DNA from 3 places in the Nonomuraea sp. NPDC049378 genome. Region 3 is predicted to be linked to each of the others. Evidence: predicted binding sites of a transcription regulator. Region 3 holds the regulator's gene; each other region holds the start of a gene.
What was found. The regulator HrcA, encoded in region 3, represses chaperone genes, less so after heat shock. The targets are predictions, from matches to a motif close to TTGGCACTCTCNNNNNGAGAGTGCCAA.

Region 1 (5,784 bases), on a different contig from region 3:
TCGTCAGTTCCCTAAGGTCGGAGTCATCCGTCCGTGCCGGAAGTCTCGACGCGAGCCTTACCCCAATTTTGGCGTCGGCGACGCTTCCCTCGCTCACGATAGGCATGATGCCCGCACTGATCCGGCCTGTCGTCATGGCGAACGGCTACGGATTGGTCACATTGAAGCGACGATAACTATCGGTAATCAAATGGGCACACTACGGCGAAACGGCTGGCATAATGTTTCATCCCATAACCGGGAATGCACGACATTTGTCAGACCGCCGACGCATATCACCCTCTCCCGGTTTACTGCATTATTCCACCTTTTCCCCCACTTCTCCCCAGAACCCTGCGCCCACCCGCGCCGCGAGCCCTCACCACCGCCCCCATCCGAACGAGCAAGGGCGAGACCCACCACGGCACGTCCCAGGCGGGCACGACAAGGACACCGCAGGCCCACCGCCTTCCAGGGCCGCCTCTGCCGCCTCCGCGGACAGACCCACGCTCCACCCCGGGACAACCCGCCGTGAACGCCACTGACCGCGTCGACGCGGGGATCGCCCGTGCCCGGAGGGCGTCGTCGCCGGGGCCGGCCAGGAGCTCAGCGAACGCGAACGGCCCGCATCCCCTGGGGATGCGGGCCGTGTCGCGAAACGGGAGAAGCGGTCAGTGGCCGTGGCCGTGACCGTGACCCTGGCCGTCGGCCGGGGCCTCCTCCTCGGGCTTGTCCACCACGAGCGCCTCGGTCGTGAGCAGCATGCCCGCGATCGAAGCGGCGTTCTGCACCGCCGACCGGGTGACCTTGACCGGGTCGATGACGCCCTGCGCGAGCAGGTCGCCGTATTCGCCGGTCGCGGCGTTGAGGCCGTGACCGGCCTCCAGCTCGGCGATCTTGTGGGTGACCACGTAACCCTCGAGACCGGCGTTCTCGGCGATCCAGCGGGCCGGCTCGACCAGCGCGCGGCGCACGATGCCGACGCCGGTGGCCTCGTCGCCGGACAGCTCGAGGTCGTCGAGGCCCTTGGCGACGTGGATCAGCGCGGTGCCGCCGCCGGAGACGATGCCCTCCTCGATCGCGGCGCGCGTCGCGGAGATCGCGTCCTCGAGGCGGTGCTTCTTCTCCTTGAGCTCGACCTCGGTGGCGGCGCCGACACGCAGCACGCACACACCGCCGGCGAGCTTGGCCAGGCGCTCCTGCAGCTTCTCGCGGTCCCAGTCGGAGTCGGACTGCTCGATGGCAATCTTGATCTCCTTGACGCGGTCCTCGATGGCCTGGGCGTCGCCGGCGCCGTCGACGATGGTGGTGTTGTCCTTCGTCACCACGACGCGGCGGGCCTGGCCGAGCACCTCGAGACCGACGTGCTCCAGCTTGAGGCCGATCTCCTCGCTGACGACCTGGCCGCCGGTGAGGATGGCCATGTCCTGCAGCATCGCCTTGCGGCGGTCGCCGAAGCCCGGGGCCTTGACGGCCACGGAGGTGAAGGTGCCGCGGATCTTGTTGGTCACCAGAACGGCCAGGGCCTCGCCCTCGACGTCCTCGGCGACCACGAGCAGCGGCTTCTTCGTCTGGGCGATCTTCTCCAGCAGCGGCAGGAAGTCCGCGATGGAGGCGATCTTGCCCTGGGTGAGCAGGATGTAGGCGTCCTCGAGGACGGACTCCATCCGCTCGGGGTCGGTCACCATGTAGGCCGACAGGTAGCCCTTGTCGAACTGCATGCCCTCGGTGAACTCGAGCTCCATGCCCATGGCGTTGGACTCTTCGACGGTGAGCACGCCGTCCTTGCCCACCTTGTCGAACGCCTCGGCGATCAGGTCGCCGATCTGCGCGTCCTGGGCGGAGATCGTCGCAACGTTGGCGATCTCCTTCTTGTCCTCGACCGGCCGGGCGGTGGCGAGCAGCTTGTCGCTGATCGCCTTGGCGGCCTTGTCGATGCCGCGCTTGAGCGACAGCGGCGAGGCGCCGGCCGCCACGTTGCGCAGGCCCTCGCGGACCATCGCCTGGGCCAGCACCGTCGCGGTGGTGGTGCCGTCACCGGCGATGTCGTTGGTCTTGGTGGCAACTTCCTTGGCGAGCTGGGCGCCGAGGTTTTCGTAGCGCTCGTCCAGCTCGATCTCACGAGCGATGGTCACACCGTCGTTCGTGATCGTCGGCGCACCGAACTTCTTGTCGATGACGACGTTGCGGCCACGCGGGCCAAGGGTCACCTTCACGGCGTCCGCGAGGGCGTTCACGCCACGCTCTAGCGCGCGGCGGGCGTCCTCGTCGAACTCCAGGATCTTCGCCATAGCTGAAAGTCCTCTCCTAGCGTCGAAAGCCCCGGTCGCCCCTTGGAGCGCCCGGGGCTCGACGCACCGGCCTACTTCTCGATGATCGCGAGAACGTCGCGGGCGGAGAGCACGAGGTACTCCTCGCCGCCGTACTTGACCTCGGTGCCGCCGTACTTGCTGTAGAGGACGATGTCGCCCTCGGAGACGTCGAGCGGAATCCGCTTGTCGCCGTCCTCGTCCCAGTTGCCGGGGCCCACCGCGAGGACCTTGCCCTCCTGCGGCTTCTCCTTGGCGGTGTCCGGGATGACCAGGCCGGAAGCGGTGGTCTGCTCGGCCTCAAGCGGCTGAACCACAATGCGGTCGCCGAGCGGCTTAACGGGAACCTTGGTGGCGGTCGTCACGATCGGACCTCCCCTTCAGATTTGAATGATCTAGAAGAGGCGACCAGCTGGGCCTGCCGTCGCGGGTGTCAGACCTGCCTCGTCGCACGTTGGCACTCTCAAGGGGAGAGTGCCAACAGGAAACATATGCAAGAGGGGCTTGACAGTCAACACGAACGCGTCTGCTGAGAGCGATCAGGGTGCTGGCAACAAGGCGCTATCAGCGTAATGGCCGGTCATACAGGGGTTCGTAAAGATCCTCCTGCCGCGAGATTCGCGAGCGCGCGTGTCGCGCCGTCCTGACGACCCGGCATCTTCTGGTACGCGACCGGGCCACCGTTCCACGGTATCCCCCGCGCCCCACCGCTCCGGCCGGATCCCCGCGCCGCGGGTACGTCCCAGGTGCCGCTAACGTCGTGTGACGTGGACCTCGACGCCTTCAACGAGCTGCTGACCCCGCGCGGGCGGCGGGCGCTCGCGCAGGCCGGCGAGCTCGCCGGCGCCGACCCGGTGGCCGCCGCCACGAGGCTGCGCAGGACATATGACGCGGCGCTCACCTCGGCGGCGCTCACCCAGGCGGGGCTCAGGGAGCGCGCCACGGCCAAGTTCGGCGAGGACGCCCGGCTGATGTACTTCACGCCGCACGGCCTGGAGCAGGCCACCCGGACGGAGGTCGCCGGGCACCGCGCCGCCCGCCTGGTGGCCGCCCGCGCCCCGGAGCCGAGAGTCGTGGACGCGTGCTGCGGCATCGGCGGCGACCTGCTGGCGCTGGCCCGCGCGGGCTGCGCCGTGGAGGCCGTCGACGCCGACCCGCTGACCGCCGCCGTGGCCAGGGCCAACGCCGAGGCGCTCGGGCTTGGCGACCGGGTGACGGTGCGCGTGGCCGACGCGGCCGGCGTCGAGCCGGAGCGCTACGACGTGCTCTTCGCCGACCCGGCACGGCGTACGAGCAGGGGCCGCACGTTCGACCCCATGGCCTACTCGCCGCCCTGGCCGGTGGTGCTCGACCTCGTCTCCAGGGCTCGTGCGGCCTGTCTCAAGGTCGCCCCCGGCATCCCCTACACGTTCATCCCCGAAGGGGCGGAGGCCGAGTGGGTGTCCTTCAAGGGCGAGGTGAAGGAGGCGACGCTCTGGACCGGGGCCGGCCGGAAGGCGGACCGCCGGGCCACCCTGCTGCCCGGCGGCCACACCCTCACCGCCACGGGCGTCCGGGCCGCCACGGGCCCGCCGGCCCGGTACGTCTACGAGCCCGACGGCGCCGCCATCCGCGCGCACCTCGTGGGCGAGGTGGCCGAGATCGTCGGCGGCCGCCTGCTCGACCCGATGATCGCGTACATCACGGGCGACGACCCCGTGGACACCCCATGGGCGGCGAGGTACGAGATAGACGACGTACTTTCGTTCTCGCTGAAGAAACTACGCGCCGCACTCCGAGAGCGGAAAATCGGAAATGTCACCATCAAGAAGCGCGCCTCAGCCGTCGACATCGAACGCCTGCGCAGCGATTTGCGACTCAACGGGGACAGAACAGCCGTCGTCATCCTGACCCGCATTCTTGATAAACCATCGGTCATCATCTGCAATCCACCATCACCCCGCTGAGCAGGCATCTCGGGCATTCTTCGGTTTCGAGCGATCTTTCCATTCGGCGCTGACGGACCTTGATCAAAAGGCTAAGGTGGGCGGGCGGGAGTTCTCCCCAGTGCGGTTAACCGTGTTCTCGCTCTTTCATCTGCAAACCTGACCTACCCCACCGCTGCGCGGCAGACCGTCGGCGAGCGAAGGAGCTTTCGGTGGATCATTCCAACCACACCACCCTTCTTCAGGCAGGCGGCCATCTGGCCATTTCAGAGAGAATGCGAGACCTGCTGCAGCGCGCCTCCCAGGATCACGTCTACGAGCAGCGCACCCAGGGCGCCATGCTCGACGAGATCCGCCAGCGGCTCGAAGGCATGGAGTGGCTCCTGCGCGAGGTGCGCGAGCGCGAGCTCGGCGGCCTGAGCGGCACCCTTGAGGCGGTCAACGGACGGCTGGACGACATCACCGCCAAGCCGCCGATGTGGGCCGAGGGCCTGGCGCAGCACGTGGAGGCGGTCCGCGACCACGTCGACGCCGTCGGCGAGCGGGTGAGCGGCGTCGACGCCCGTGTCGCCCCGATGTCCGAGCTGCCCGGCCTGCAGGCCGGCGTCGGCACCGTCGGCGAGGGCGTCGACGAGGCGCTCAACCGCCTGCAGGCGGTGCTCGACACCGCCGACGGCATCACCAAGGGCATGTCCGACTTCGCCACCAGGCTGACCACGCTCAGCTCCAGCATGGAGGCCGCCGCCGGCCGCTTCACCAGGCTCGACCGGTCAATGGCCGAGCTGGCCACCCGCACCGACCGCGTCGAGGGCGTGATCAGCGACCTGTCCGAGGGCATCGCCGACTCGGCCGAGCAGACGCGGGCCCGCCTCGACGCCGCCGAGCAGCGCATGGCTGCCCGCCTCGACGAGACCGACCAGCGCCTCACCGCCCGGCTCGACGAGGCGGGCCAGCACCTCACGACCCGGCTCGACGACACCGACGAGCGGCTCACCGTGCGCCTGGAGGGCACCGACCGGCGCCTGACCGCCCGGCTCGACGAGACCGACCAGAGGCTGGCCAGGAGCCTCGTCGAGGCCGACGAGCGGCTCGCCATCCGGCTCAAGGAGGCCGACGACCAGCTCACCGGCCACCTCTCCGACATCGAGCAGCGGCTCGCCGCCAGGCTCGACGAGACCGACCGCCACCTCGCCGTCCAACTCGGCGAGAGCGAGCAGCGCCTGACCGCCCGGCTCGGCGGCGTGGACGCCAGGCTCGACCGGGCGGAAAGCGCGCTCTCCGGCCTCGACACCAGGGTGGCCGACTTCGGCGGCCGGCTGGAGTCCGCCGACGAGTGCCTGGCCGACATCGACACCAGGATCGACGGCCTCGACACCCGGGTGGGCGGCGTCGACAAGCGCCTCGCGTCGATGGACGGCCAGCTCGGCGCGGTCGACAAGCGCCTCGGCATCCTCGACGGCCATCTGGGCCGCCACGACGACCGCTTCGACGCGCTCGACGTACGCGTCGACGCCCGCTTCACCGCCCTCGACGAGCGCATGTCCGGCACCGAGCAGCGCGTGGGCGAGAGC
Region 2 (5,784 bases), on a different contig from region 3:
CGAAGAGCACCGCCTGCTCATCGTGCCCGCGACCCTCGCCAAGGGCCTGGAGTACGACCACGTCGTCGTCGTGGAGCCCGCCGACATCGTCGCGGCCGAGCCGCGCGGCCTGGCCAGGCTCTACGTGGTCCTCACCCGGGCGGTGACCTCGCTGACGGTCCTGCACGACAAGGCGCTGCCGCCACAGCTGGCGGGCTGACGGGCGTCCGGCACGGCCGCTTCTAGGATGGCTGGGCAAGGAGCTCTCAACCTAGGAGGATGCCGTGCCAGCACCCCTTCCCCATGAACACCTGCCGTCGGTCCCCGCGCTCGTGGTGGAGAGCGACGACCTCCAGGACGGCGAGCGGCTCAACGACCTGCACGTCTTCAACGACTGGGGCATGACCGGCCAGAACCTCTCGCCCCAGCTGCGCTGGTCCGGCGCTCCCGCCGGGACCCGCTCCTACGCCGTCACCTGCTTCGACCCCGATGCCCCCACAGGCAGCGGCTTCTGGCACTGGGTGCTCTTCGACCTCCCCGCCTCGGTCACCGAGCTGCCGACGGGCGCGGGCACGGCCCCGGAGTTCAAGGGTCTGCCCGCGGGCGCGGTGCACGCCCGCAACGACTACGGCACCAAGGACTACGGCGGCGCCGCCCCGCCTCCTGGCGACCCGCACCGCTACGTCTTCACGGTCCACGCGCTGGGGGTCGACTCGCTCGGCCTGGACAGCGGCACCAGCCCGGCGGTGGTGGGCTTCAACATCACCGCCAACACCCTGGCCCGCGGCCACCTCATCCCCCACTACGGGGTCTGACGACGGGAAAGGCGCCCCACCGCACGCTGGTGGGGCGCCTTTCGCGTGGGCGCTAGTCGCAGCTCTCGGCCAGCGACCCCACGTTGCCGAGCAGCGGCACCCAGGCTTGCAGCGTGCACAGCGGCCCGCTCCGGGTCACGGTCTGGGTGAAGACGACAGGATTGTCGGCATGCGCGGGAACGGCGGTGAGGGTCACGGCGGCGAGGCCGAGAACGGCCACGCCCAGCATGCGCTTGCTGCGGGAGAACACTTGTCTGCTCCTTCGATGAGGTGATGCGTGGGGACAACCCTTTCTCACTCCACGTAGCAGTTCAATTGCGAAACGTAATGGCAGTTAAACAAAAGCAAGAGCGGCCCGGAAAAACCGGGCCGCTCTTTTGGGACGCGCCTCGCGAAATAGGACCTAGAAGTCCATGTCGCCGCCGCCGGGCATGCCGGCGGGAGCGGCCGGGGTCTTCTCCGGCTTCTCGGCGATGACGGCCTCGGTGGTGAGGAAGAGCGCCGCGATGGAGGCGGCGTTCTGCAGCGCCGAGCGCGTCACCTTGGCCGGGTCGAGAATGCCGACCTCGAACATGTTGACGTATTCGCCCGACGCGGCGTTGAGGCCCTCACCCGGGGTGAGGTTGCGCACGCGCTCGACCACGACGCCGCCCTCGAGGCCGGCGTTGACCGCGATCTGCTTCAGCGGCTCCTCCAGAGCCTTCTTCACGATCGCCGCACCGGTGGCCTCGTCGCCGTTGAGCTCGAGCTTGTCGAACGCCTTGGCGCCGGCCTGCAGCAGCGCCACGCCACCACCCGGGACGATGCCCTCCTCGACGGCCGCCTTCGCGTTGCGGACGGCGTCTTCGATGCGGTGCTTGCGCTCCTTGAGCTCGACCTCGGTCGCCGCGCCCGCCTTGATGACGGCCACGCCGCCGGCCAGCTTGGCCAGCCGCTCCTGGAGCTTCTCGCGGTCGTAGTCGGAGTCGGTGCGCTCGATCTCGGCGCGGATCTCGTTGACCCGGCCGGAGATCTGCTCGGCGTCACCGGCGCCGTCGACGATCGTCGTCTCGTCCTTGGTCACGACCACCTTGCGGGCACGGCCCAGCAGGTCGAGGGTGGCGGTCTCGAGCTTGAGGCCGACCTCCTCGGCGATGACCTGACCACCGGTCAGGATCGCGATGTCGTTGAGCATGGCCTTGCGGCGGTCGCCGAAGCCCGGGGCCTTGACGGCCACGGAGCGGAACAGGCCGCGGATCTTGTTGACCACCAGGGTCGCCAGGGCCTCGCCCTCGACGTCCTCGGCGATGATCAGCAGCGGCTTGCCCGACTGCACAACCTTGTCGAGCAGCGGCAGCAGGTCCTTGTTGGCGGAGACCTTGCCGTTGACGATCAGGATGTACGGGTCTTCGAGCACGGCCTCCATGCGGTCGGAGTCGGTGACGAAGTACATCGACGTCATGCCCTTGTCGAAGCGCATGCCCTCGGTGAGCTCGAGCTCGAGACCGAAGGTGTTGCTCTCCTCGACGGTGATGACGCCTTCCTTGCCGACCTTGTCCATCGCCTCGGCGATGAGCGCGCCGATCTCGGGGTCGGCGGCGGAGATGGAGGCGGTCGAAGCGATCTGCTCCTTGGTCTCCACGTCCTTGGCCAGCTTGGAGAGCTCCTCGCTGACCCGCTCGACGGCCGCCTCGATGCCCTTCTTCAGAGCCATCGGGTTGGCGCCGGCGGCCACGTTGCGCAGGCCCTCACGCACCAGCGCCTGGGCGAGCACGGTGGCGGTCGTGGTGCCGTCGCCGGCTACGTCGTCCGTCTTCTTGGCGACTTCCTTGACCAGCTCCGCGCCGATCTTCTCCCACGGGTCCTCGAGCTCGATCTCCTTGGCGATGGACACACCGTCGTTGGTGATCGTGGGAGCGCCCCACTTCTTCTCCAGCACGACGTTGCGCCCCTTGGGGCCCAGGGTCACCTTGACGGCGTCGGCGAGCTGGTTCATACCGCGCTCGAGACCGCGCCGGGCGTCCTCGTCAAACGCGATCATCTTGGCTGCCATAAGGCTAGACCTCCCAGATGCAGGGTGGCTTGTCGTGGACCGAGCCGACGCCCGCGACGGCATGGGTCAGCATCTCCGTTCGGCAGACCCCATCGTCTCGATCCGGTGTTGGCACTCTACTGCATAGAGTGCCAACGAACTGTTTAGCACTCTACCTTGCCGAGTGCAAGCGAACTCACCCGTGGCCGGCGCTCCCCCCCAGGTCAGTCGTCTGTCCGGCGAGCCGCCCCGTGGGCGCACCGCTGGCCGCGGTTCGCGCACGCGGCTCGCCGTACCAGGATCGACGAAAGGAAGGTGACGGTTCGCCCGGACTGCGCTGCCGCGCGATCCCGCCGGTGCATACCAGTGCGGTGAATCAGACCGTCCTGACGGACTCCGCCTGCGGCCCCTTCTGGCCCTGCGTGATCTCGAACTCGACACGCTGTCCCTGTTCGAGAGAGCGGTACCCGTCCATCATGATCGCTGAGTAATGGACGAATACATCCTTACCACCGTCTACCGCGATGAAGCCGTAGCCCTTGTCCGCGTTGAACCACTTGACGGTGCCCTGCGCCACTTCCGACTCCTCTTACTGGGCTCCCAGACCTCGCCCATTCCTTCGCGAGACCCGTAATCGCCTGACTTAACGGAAAATCAGCCAGGCGATCGCCCTCGACCATACCTGTGGCACGGGGTTTGGCAACAGAGTCAATCCGCAGACTGCGCATTTCCTCTCATCGACGGTTCAACGTTGAATTGCCGGGAAAAGAAGAAGGCGCCCACAAGGGGCGCCTTCGCCGAAGTGTGATCTGCCGCACTCAACCGCCGGCGACGGCGGGGATGATGGAGATCTGGGTGCCCTCCGGGGCCGGAGTGTCCAGCCCTTGGGCGAATCGGACGTCCTCTTCCCCCACATAAACGTTGACAAAACGCCGAATCTTGCCCGATTCATCCAGAATTCTCGCGCCGATACCCGGGTAGTCAGAGTCCAGCTTGGCCAGCACGTCACGAAGAGTCGCACCCTCGCCACTGACCTCCGCGTTGCCCCCGGTGTAGGTGCGCAGAATGGTGGGAATCCGCACAGAAACGCTCATGGTTTAACTCGCCTTTCCTGGTTGTCAGACAGTCGCGCGGAACGCGTCGAGGGAGGGCTTGATCACGGCCGTGGGCCTGGCGTCGCCGCTGATCGCGTCGAGCGTCTTGAGGCCGTCGCCGGTGTTCAGCACCACGGTCTCGGCCTCCGGGTCGAGTTGCCCGGTCTCGGTGAGCTTCTTCAGCACGCCCACGGTCACGCCGCCCGCGGTCTCGGCGAAGATGCCCTCCGTCGAGGCCAGGAGCTTGATGGCGGCCACGATCTCGGCGTCCGTGACGTCCTCGACGCCCCCTCCGGTCCGCCGCGCGATGTCCAGCACGTACGGCCCGTCAGCGGGGTTTCCGATGGCCAGCGACTTGGCGATGGTGTCGGGCCTGACCGGCTGCACGACGTCGTGCCCCGCCTTGTAGGCGGTCGACACCGGCGAGCACCCGGCCGCCTGCGCCCCGAAGATCTTGTAGGGCGTGTCCTCGACCAGCCCCAGCGCCACCAGCTCCTTGAAGCCCTTGTCGATCTTCGTGAGCTGCGAGCCCGAGGCGATGGGGATGATGATCTGCTCGGGCAGCCGCCACCCGAGCTGCTCGGCGATCTCGTACGCGAGCGTCTTGGAGCCCTCGGCGTAGTAAGGGCGCAGGTTGATGTTGGTGAACCCCCACTTGTCACCGAGCGGGTCGCCGATCAGCTCGGAGCAGAACCTGTTGACGTCGTCGTAGGTGCCCTCGATGCCGACCAGCCGGCCGCCGAACACCCGGGCCATGGCGATCTTGGCCTGTTCGAGGTTGGCCGGGATGAACACGCACGCCTCCAGCCCGGCCCGCGCCGCGGCGGCCGTCACCGCGCCCGCGAGGTTGCCCGTGGAGGAGCAGGAGAGCGTGTGGAAGCCGAAGTTGCGGGCCGCCTCGACGGCCATGGCGACCACGCGGTCCTTGAAGGAGTGGGTGGGGTTGCCCGAGTCGTCCTTGACGTGGAGGGATCTGATGCCGAGCGCCCGCCCGAGATTGCCGGCCCTGACCAGCTTGGTCCACCCGGGGTTCATGTTGGGCTTGTCGGCGACGTCGGCCGGCACGGGCAGCAGCGAGCGGTAGCGCCAGATGTTGGCGGGACCCGACTCGATGGCCGCGCGGGTCACCTCGCCGAACTCGTAGGCCGCTTCGAGCGGCCCGAAACACTCCTGGCAGGCGAAGCTCGGACCGAGCGGGTAACGCGCGCCGCACTCGCGGCAGGACAGACCGACGGCGGGACCGAAATCGAGCGACATGAAGCGAGGCCTTCCCTCATCTTCGTCTGCGGCCACCTTGACCACAGACCGGAATTGGCACCTTGTCCCGGTCGGCCTCGCCAGGTCGCGAGTCACAAGCCGGGAGGGTTGCCGGGGCTTCGCAGGGCCGGTCCCTCCACCCCTCTGGATGAGCAATATTCAGTTGTCGACTCGGACTCTACCCGCCCACGTGGCGGAAACGTCCTCCCGTCTCAAATAATGGGACGAGAGGTCTCAGCGATAGTCATCTCCCAGCACGCCCTGCACGTACTTGCGCGCCTGGTGGATGCGCGACTTCGCGGTGCCGAGCGGGATGCCGAGCTGGTCGGCCACCTCGTTGTAGTCGAGCTGGACGATGTCGCGCAGAACCAGCGCCTGCGCCAGATCCGGCTTGTCGGCCTCCAGCGCCTCCATGGCGTCGAGCAGGTCGAGCCGCGAGCCCGCGATCACGCTGACGCGCCGCACGTCGGGCTTCTGCATGGGCAGCTCGTCCGAGCTCTGCTCGGCCGCCCGGCGTTTGAGCGACCGGTACGTCGTGCGCGCGCAGTTGGCCGTCACGATGTGCAGCCAGGTGCTGAACCTGGCCCGCCCCTCGAAGCGCCCGATGTTGCGCGCCACGGCCAGCAGG
Region 3 (5,784 bases):
TCGCCGGAAGGACTGGAGATCATCCGTGCCCGCATCGAGCGGCGCGGCGTTCGTAACCTGTTCTGGTGGCGCGCGGGGGCGGCCGCCGCCAGTGCCCTGCTCGTGGCGGGGACGATCGTGATGACGGTTCCCGGGCTGCGCTCCCAGATCACCGAGGAGAGCTCCGTCCAGCCCGCCGGTGTCGAGTCCTCCGAGGTCCCGTCCAACTCCTCCACCACCCGCTCGCACGAGCCCCCGCCGAAGAAACCCGTCCCCTCGCGCTCCGAGGTCGTCTTCGTGCCGCCCGAGTCGAAGCCCCCGACGCCGCGGGCCTCGAAGACGGCCGACTCGACCAGGGCGCCGTCGCCCTCGTCCAGCCCCACGCCCACCCCGTGCCCTTCGGCGACCGTCGTGCCGGCCGAGCCGGCGCCCGACTGCCCCACGAGCACCCCCAGCCCGACGCCCGCCCCGGAAGAGACGTCCATGGAGCCCACGGCGTGCCCGATGGAGGAGTGCCCGCCTGGCGACGTCGTGGAGGAGACGCCCACCGGCGGCAGCAGCCCGCTCCTCGACGCCTCCCAGCCGGCGCCCTGACGGCCCTCAGAGGCCCTACCAGCGCCCCGTACGCGTCATCAGCACGGCCGCCGCCGCCACGCCCGCCGTGGACGTACGCAGGACCGTGGGCCCCAGCAGCACCGGCACAGCCCGCGCCGCGCGGAACCTGTCGAGCTCGTCCGCTGAGACACCGCCCTCAGGCCCCACGACCACCACGATGTCGCCGCCCTCCGGCAACTCCACGCCCGACAGCGGCTCGGCCGCCTCCTCGTGCAGCACCAGCCCCAGCGCCGCCTCCGACAGCAGCCGCTCGACCTGGGAGGTGGAGGCGAGGCCGGCGACCTCGGGCAGGCGGAACCTGCGGGCCTGCTTGCCCGCCTCACGAGCCGTGGACCGCCAGCGCCCCAGCGCCTTGGCGACCTTGTCGCCCTTCCACTGCGTGACGCTCCGGGCGGCCGACCACGGCACGATCACGTCGACGCCCGCCTCGGTCATCATCTCGACCGCCAGCTCGCCCCTGTCGCCCTTGGGCAGCCCCTGGACGACGACCAGCCGCCGGCCGGGCGGCTCGACGGTGTGCCGGCCGATCACGTCGAGCCGGAGCGCGTCCTTCAGCACCTCGCGTACGACGCACTCGGCGACGGAGCCGGCGCCGTCGGTCAGGTCGACCCGCTCGCCGGCCCGCAGGCGCCTGACCGAGGCCGCGTGGCGCCCCTCCGGGCCGTCGAGCGTCAGCTCCGTGCCGTCCAGCTCCCGCGACAGGAAGACGGGGACGGTCACGTCACCTGCCGTTGAAGGCGTCGCGCAGCCGGGAGAAGAAGCTCTGCTGCCCGGGGGCGAACTTGCCGGGAGGCCGCTCCTCGCCGCGCTGCCTGGACAGCTCGCGCAGCAGCTCCTCCTGCGCCGTGTCGAGGCGGGTCGGCGTCTCGACGTTGACGTGGATCAGCAGGTCGCCCCTGCCGGACTCGTTGAGCCGCTGCACGCCGCGCCCGTACATCGTGATGACCTGACCTGACTGGGTGCCCGGGCGGACGTCGATCTCCTCGGCGCCGTCGAGCGTCTCCACCGTCAGCACCGTGCCCAGCGCGGCGGCCGTCATCGGGATCTGCACGGTGCAGTGGAGGTCGTCGCCGCGCCGTTCGAAGATCTCGTGAGGCCGCTCGGCGATCTCGAGGAACAGGTCTCCGGGCGGGCCGCCTCCGGGACCGACCTCGCCCTCGCCGGCGAGCTGGATGTGGGTGCCGTCCTCGACGCCCGCGGGGATGCGGACCTTGATCGTCCGCCGGGTGCGCACCCGGCCGTCGCCCGAGCACTCCTGGCAGGGGTTACGGATGATGGTGCCGAACCCGCCGCACTGCGGGCACGGCCGCGAGGTCATGACCTGGCCCAGGAACGAGCGGGTGACCTGGGAGATCTCGCCGCGCCCGTTGCACATGTCGCACGTGTCGGGGTGGGTGCCGGCCGCCGCGCCCGCGCCCTGGCACACCTCGCAGATCACGGCCGTGTCGACGACCAGCTCGCGGGTGGTGCCGAAAGCGGTCTCGCGCAGGTCGAGCTCGACCCTGATGGTGGCGTTGCGGCCCCTGCGGGCACGCGAACGGGGGCCCCTGGCGCCGGCCGCGGTGCCGAAGAAGGCGTCCATGATGTCGCTGAAGGGGAACCCCGCGCCGAACCCGCCGGCTCCGGCGCCCGCACCCGCTCCGGCGCCGCCGAAGGGGTCGCCGCCCAGGTCGTACATCTGGCGCTTGTTCGGGTCGGACAGCACCTCGTAGGCCTGCGTGATCTCCTTGAACCTGTCCTGAGTCTCAGGATCGGGGTTCATGTCGGGATGCAGCTCGCGGGCGAGCCGGCGGTAGGCCTTCTTGATCTCGTCCTGACTGGCGTCAGGGCGCACCCCGAGGGTGGCGTAATAGTCGCTGTTTGCCACTTATCGACCTCTTAAGATGCAGCCAGGATCTGGCTGACGTAGCGTGCCACCGCGCGCACGGCGCCCATCGTCACTGGATAATCCATCCTCGTGGGTCCCAGCACCCCGAGCCGGGCCAGTTGGTTGTCGCCAGAACCGTATCCGGTCGCGACGATGGATGTGCCCCGCAGGTAGGGGTTTTCCGAGCCGATGCGCACGGTGAGCGCGGACGGGGTGTCGGACGTGGTCTCGCCGAGCAGCCGCATGAGCACCACCTGCTCTTCCAGCGCCTCCAGCACGTCGCGGAGGCCGGTGGAGAAGTCGGCGCCGGCGAGGTTGGCCGCCCCGGCGAACACGATCTTCTCGTCGTGCCGCTCCACGAGGGTCTCGAGCAGCACCGACAGGATCGTCGCCACGGCGGGCCGGTCTTCGGCGGGCAACCGCTCAGGCAGGTCGGCCACCAGGTCGGGCACGCTGGTCAGGCCGCAGCCGTCGAGGCAGGAGTTGAGCACGGCGCGCAGGTGCGCGATCCGCGACTCCTCCACCACCTCGGGCAGCTCGATCACGCGCTGCTCGACGCGGCCGGTGTTGGTGATCAGCACGAGCATGACCCGCCGGTCGTTCAGCGGGACGAGCTCGACGTGCCGCACCGTCGAACGGGTCAGCGTCGGGTATTGCACCACCGCCACCTGCCTGGTCAGCTGCGCGAGCAGGCGAACCGTGCGGGTCACCACGTCGTCGAGGTCGACCGCGCCGGCCAGGAACGTCTCGATCGCCCGGCGCTCGGCCCCCGACAGCGGCTTGACCTGCGAGAGCCGATCGACGAACAGGCGATAGCCCTTGTCCGTCGGCACCCGGCCCGCGCTGGTGTGCGGCTGCGTGATGTATCCCTCCTCCTCCAGCGCCGCCATGTCGTTCCTGACCGTCGCCGGGGAGACCTTCAGATTGTGGCGATCGGCCAGCGCCTTGGAGCCCACCGGTTCGTTGGTCGACACGTAGTCTTCGACAATGGCGCGGAGCACCGCCAGCTTCCGTTCGTCAAGCACGCGCTCACCTCCTGCCCTCGTGCCATGGGGAAGACACAGGCTCTAGCACTCTGTGTTCCCGAGTGCCAAGTGTACGGCTCTCGCCCACAAGGTGCGATAACACCGTGTCCCGTCCTGCTTCTAGCTTCCGGGAAGGGACAGGCCTCACACTTGCGCACATGACCGACGATTCCCAGCCCCCGTCGTCCGACCAGCCGCCAGGGCAGGATCCCGACCAAGGTCAGCCCCAACCCCCGCAGTACGGCCCGCGACCGGGCTCCCAGCCGGGCTACGGCCCTCAGCCGGGCTCCCAACCCGGCTACGAGCCTCAGGCGGGCTCACAGCCTGGTTACAGTCCGCCGCCTCAGTTCGGGCATCCATCGCCACCCTATGATCAGCCCTCGGGCTACGGTCAGCCTTCGCCCCACGGGCAACCGCCGTACCGCAGCGGGCCGTACGCGCGACAACCGCACCACAGCCAGCCCGGCCCGTACGCGCAGCAACCCCAGTACGGCCCGCAGCCGCAGTACGGACCTCATGGCGGGCAACCCCAGTTCCCGCCCCGCATCGACCCGAAGGCCGTGACGCCGCCCCTGTGGTGGCTCGGAGCCGTCTGGGGCGTGGCCGTCGTGTGCCTGATCACCGCCGCCGTCATGTTCGGCGGCGGGGCCGACGCGTCCGGCCTGGCGCCGACCAAGGCGTTCGCGGCCGGCGAAAGCGTCACGGTGCCGATCGACCCCGCGGACAGGCCGGCCGTCTACATCGCCAGCGACACGGCCGTCCACTACGCGTGCGAGATCTCCGGACCGGCCAGGCTGGCCAAGACCACGGGCCTCCCGAGGGTCACGGAGGGCGGCACGGTCTGGCAGCAGTTCCTCGTCATCAACGCGCCCGCCAGGGGCGACTACCAGCTGATCTGCACCCACCAGGAGCAGGCCACCGTACGGTACGGCGTCGGGAAGGACGCCTCCTCCACGGGCGGGGGGACGACCGCCCCGTTGCTGGTCGGCGGCGCGGGACTGCTCGCCGCGGTCATCGGCACGGCCGTCGTCCTGGCGGGCCGGGGTGCGTCGCGCAGGCGCCTTGCGGTCGGCGCGGTCGGCGGGTGATTTGCTACCGTCCCCGTGTGTACGAGGGCGATGTACTGGCGGGGAATTGGCGTCGGCCGGGCAAGGGGAAGATCCCGAAAGTGCCCGCCGAGCTGGAGCTCGTCGTGGAAGATGCCGACAGCGGCTTCTGCGGCGCGGTGGTGGCCTGTGACAAGGAGGCTGTCACGCTCGAAGACCGGTTCGGCAAGCGCCGGTTGTTCCCGCTCGCGCCCGCGGCGTTCCTGCTCGAGGGCAAGCCCGTGACACTCGTGCGCCCGGCGGCGGCCCCCGCGGGCACCAGACGCAGCGCGTCGGGCTCGATCGCCGTCCAGGGGCTGCGGGCCAGGGTGGCCAGGGAGAGCCGGATCTACGTGGAGGGTGTGCACGACGCCGCCCTCGTGGAGAAGATCTGGGGTCACGACCTGCGGGTCGAAGGGGTCGTGGTCGAATACCTGGAGGGCGTGGACGATCTTCCCGCCATCGTGGCGGAGTTCGGTCCCGAGCCTGGCCGCCGTCTCGGGGTGCTGGTCGACCACCTCGTGCCCGGTTCCAAGGAGAGCCGGATCGCCGCCGAGATCACCTCACCGGACGTGCTCGTCGTGGGGCACCCCTACGTCGACATCTGGCAGGCGGTCAAACCGTCCGTGCTGCGCATCCCCGGCTGGCCCGACGTGCCGCGCGGCGTGCCGTGGAAGGAAGGCGTGATCGCGGCCCTGGGCTGGCGCATGGAGCCCGCGCAGGCATGGCGGCGCATCCTCGGCGCCGTCTCGAGCTACACCGACCTGGAGCCGGAGCTGCTCGGCCGGGTCGAAGAACTGATCGACTTCGTGACGGAGGCATCTTGACTTCCTCCCCACGCCTAAAGGCGGGGGATTCCAACCTTCACAGGTTGGGTTTCCTGCTTCGTGGGCGACTGCACCCGGGCGGACCCGGAGTGTCTGACATCACCTCCACAGGCAGACACGGCAAGACCTGCCGCCAGGATGTTCTTCGCGGCGTTGACGTCCCTGTCATGCAGGGTGCCGCAGCCCGGACAGGTCCACGTCCGGGTGGAGAGCGAGAGCGTTGCGAGCAGGTGTCCGCAGTCGGAGCATGTCTTCGAGCTGGGGAACCAGCGGTCCACGACGATCAGGTGGCGTCCGTACTTGGCCGTCTTGTATTCGAGCATGCGGCGGAAGGTGCCCCAGCCGCAGTCGGAGATGGCCTTGGCCAGGCTCCGGTTGCGGACCAT

Region 1: a site for HrcA is predicted at 2,743-2,769, ahead of groES (co-chaperone GroES). Genes of this name have one in related genera too.
Region 2: a site for HrcA is predicted at 2,935-2,961, ahead of groL (chaperonin GroEL). Genes of this name have one in related genera too.

What each region holds. Positions count from the first base shown of each region.
Region 1 is NZ_JBVJHP010000003.1:420,250-426,033, forward strand. Features, by position in the region: gene ACZ6SA_RS09625 (sigma-70 family RNA polymerase sigma factor) at 1-106, opposite strand, end outside; gene groL (chaperonin GroEL) at 651-2,270, opposite strand; gene groES (co-chaperone GroES) at 2,342-2,653, opposite strand; gene ACZ6SA_RS09640 (class I SAM-dependent methyltransferase) at 3,056-4,234, shown strand; gene ACZ6SA_RS09645 (apolipoprotein A1/A4/E domain-containing protein) at 4,426-5,784, shown strand, end outside.
Region 2 is NZ_JBVJHP010000011.1:334,470-340,253, forward strand. Features, by position in the region: gene ACZ6SA_RS25205 (HelD family protein) at 1-199, shown strand, start outside; gene ACZ6SA_RS25210 (YbhB/YbcL family Raf kinase inhibitor-like protein) at 264-794, shown strand; gene ACZ6SA_RS25215 (hypothetical protein) at 847-1,044, opposite strand; gene groL (chaperonin GroEL) at 1,198-2,826, opposite strand; gene ACZ6SA_RS25225 (cold-shock protein) at 3,182-3,382, opposite strand; gene ACZ6SA_RS25230 (MoaD/ThiS family protein) at 3,624-3,899, opposite strand; gene thrC (threonine synthase) at 3,924-5,156, opposite strand; SAM riboswitch class I at 5,170-5,311, opposite strand; gene ACZ6SA_RS25240 (RNA polymerase sigma factor) at 5,391-5,784, opposite strand, start outside.
Region 3 is NZ_JBVJHP010000001.1:674,175-679,958, forward strand. Features, by position in the region: gene ACZ6SA_RS03050 (hypothetical protein) at 1-573, shown strand, start outside; gene ACZ6SA_RS03055 (16S rRNA (uracil(1498)-N(3))-methyltransferase) at 589-1,314, opposite strand; gene dnaJ (molecular chaperone DnaJ) at 1,316-2,461, opposite strand; gene hrcA (heat-inducible transcriptional repressor HrcA) at 2,473-3,486, opposite strand; gene ACZ6SA_RS03070 (hypothetical protein) at 4,047-4,574, shown strand; gene ACZ6SA_RS03075 (DUF3097 domain-containing protein) at 4,592-5,398, shown strand; gene ACZ6SA_RS03080 (RNA-guided endonuclease InsQ/TnpB family protein) at 5,413-5,784, opposite strand, start outside.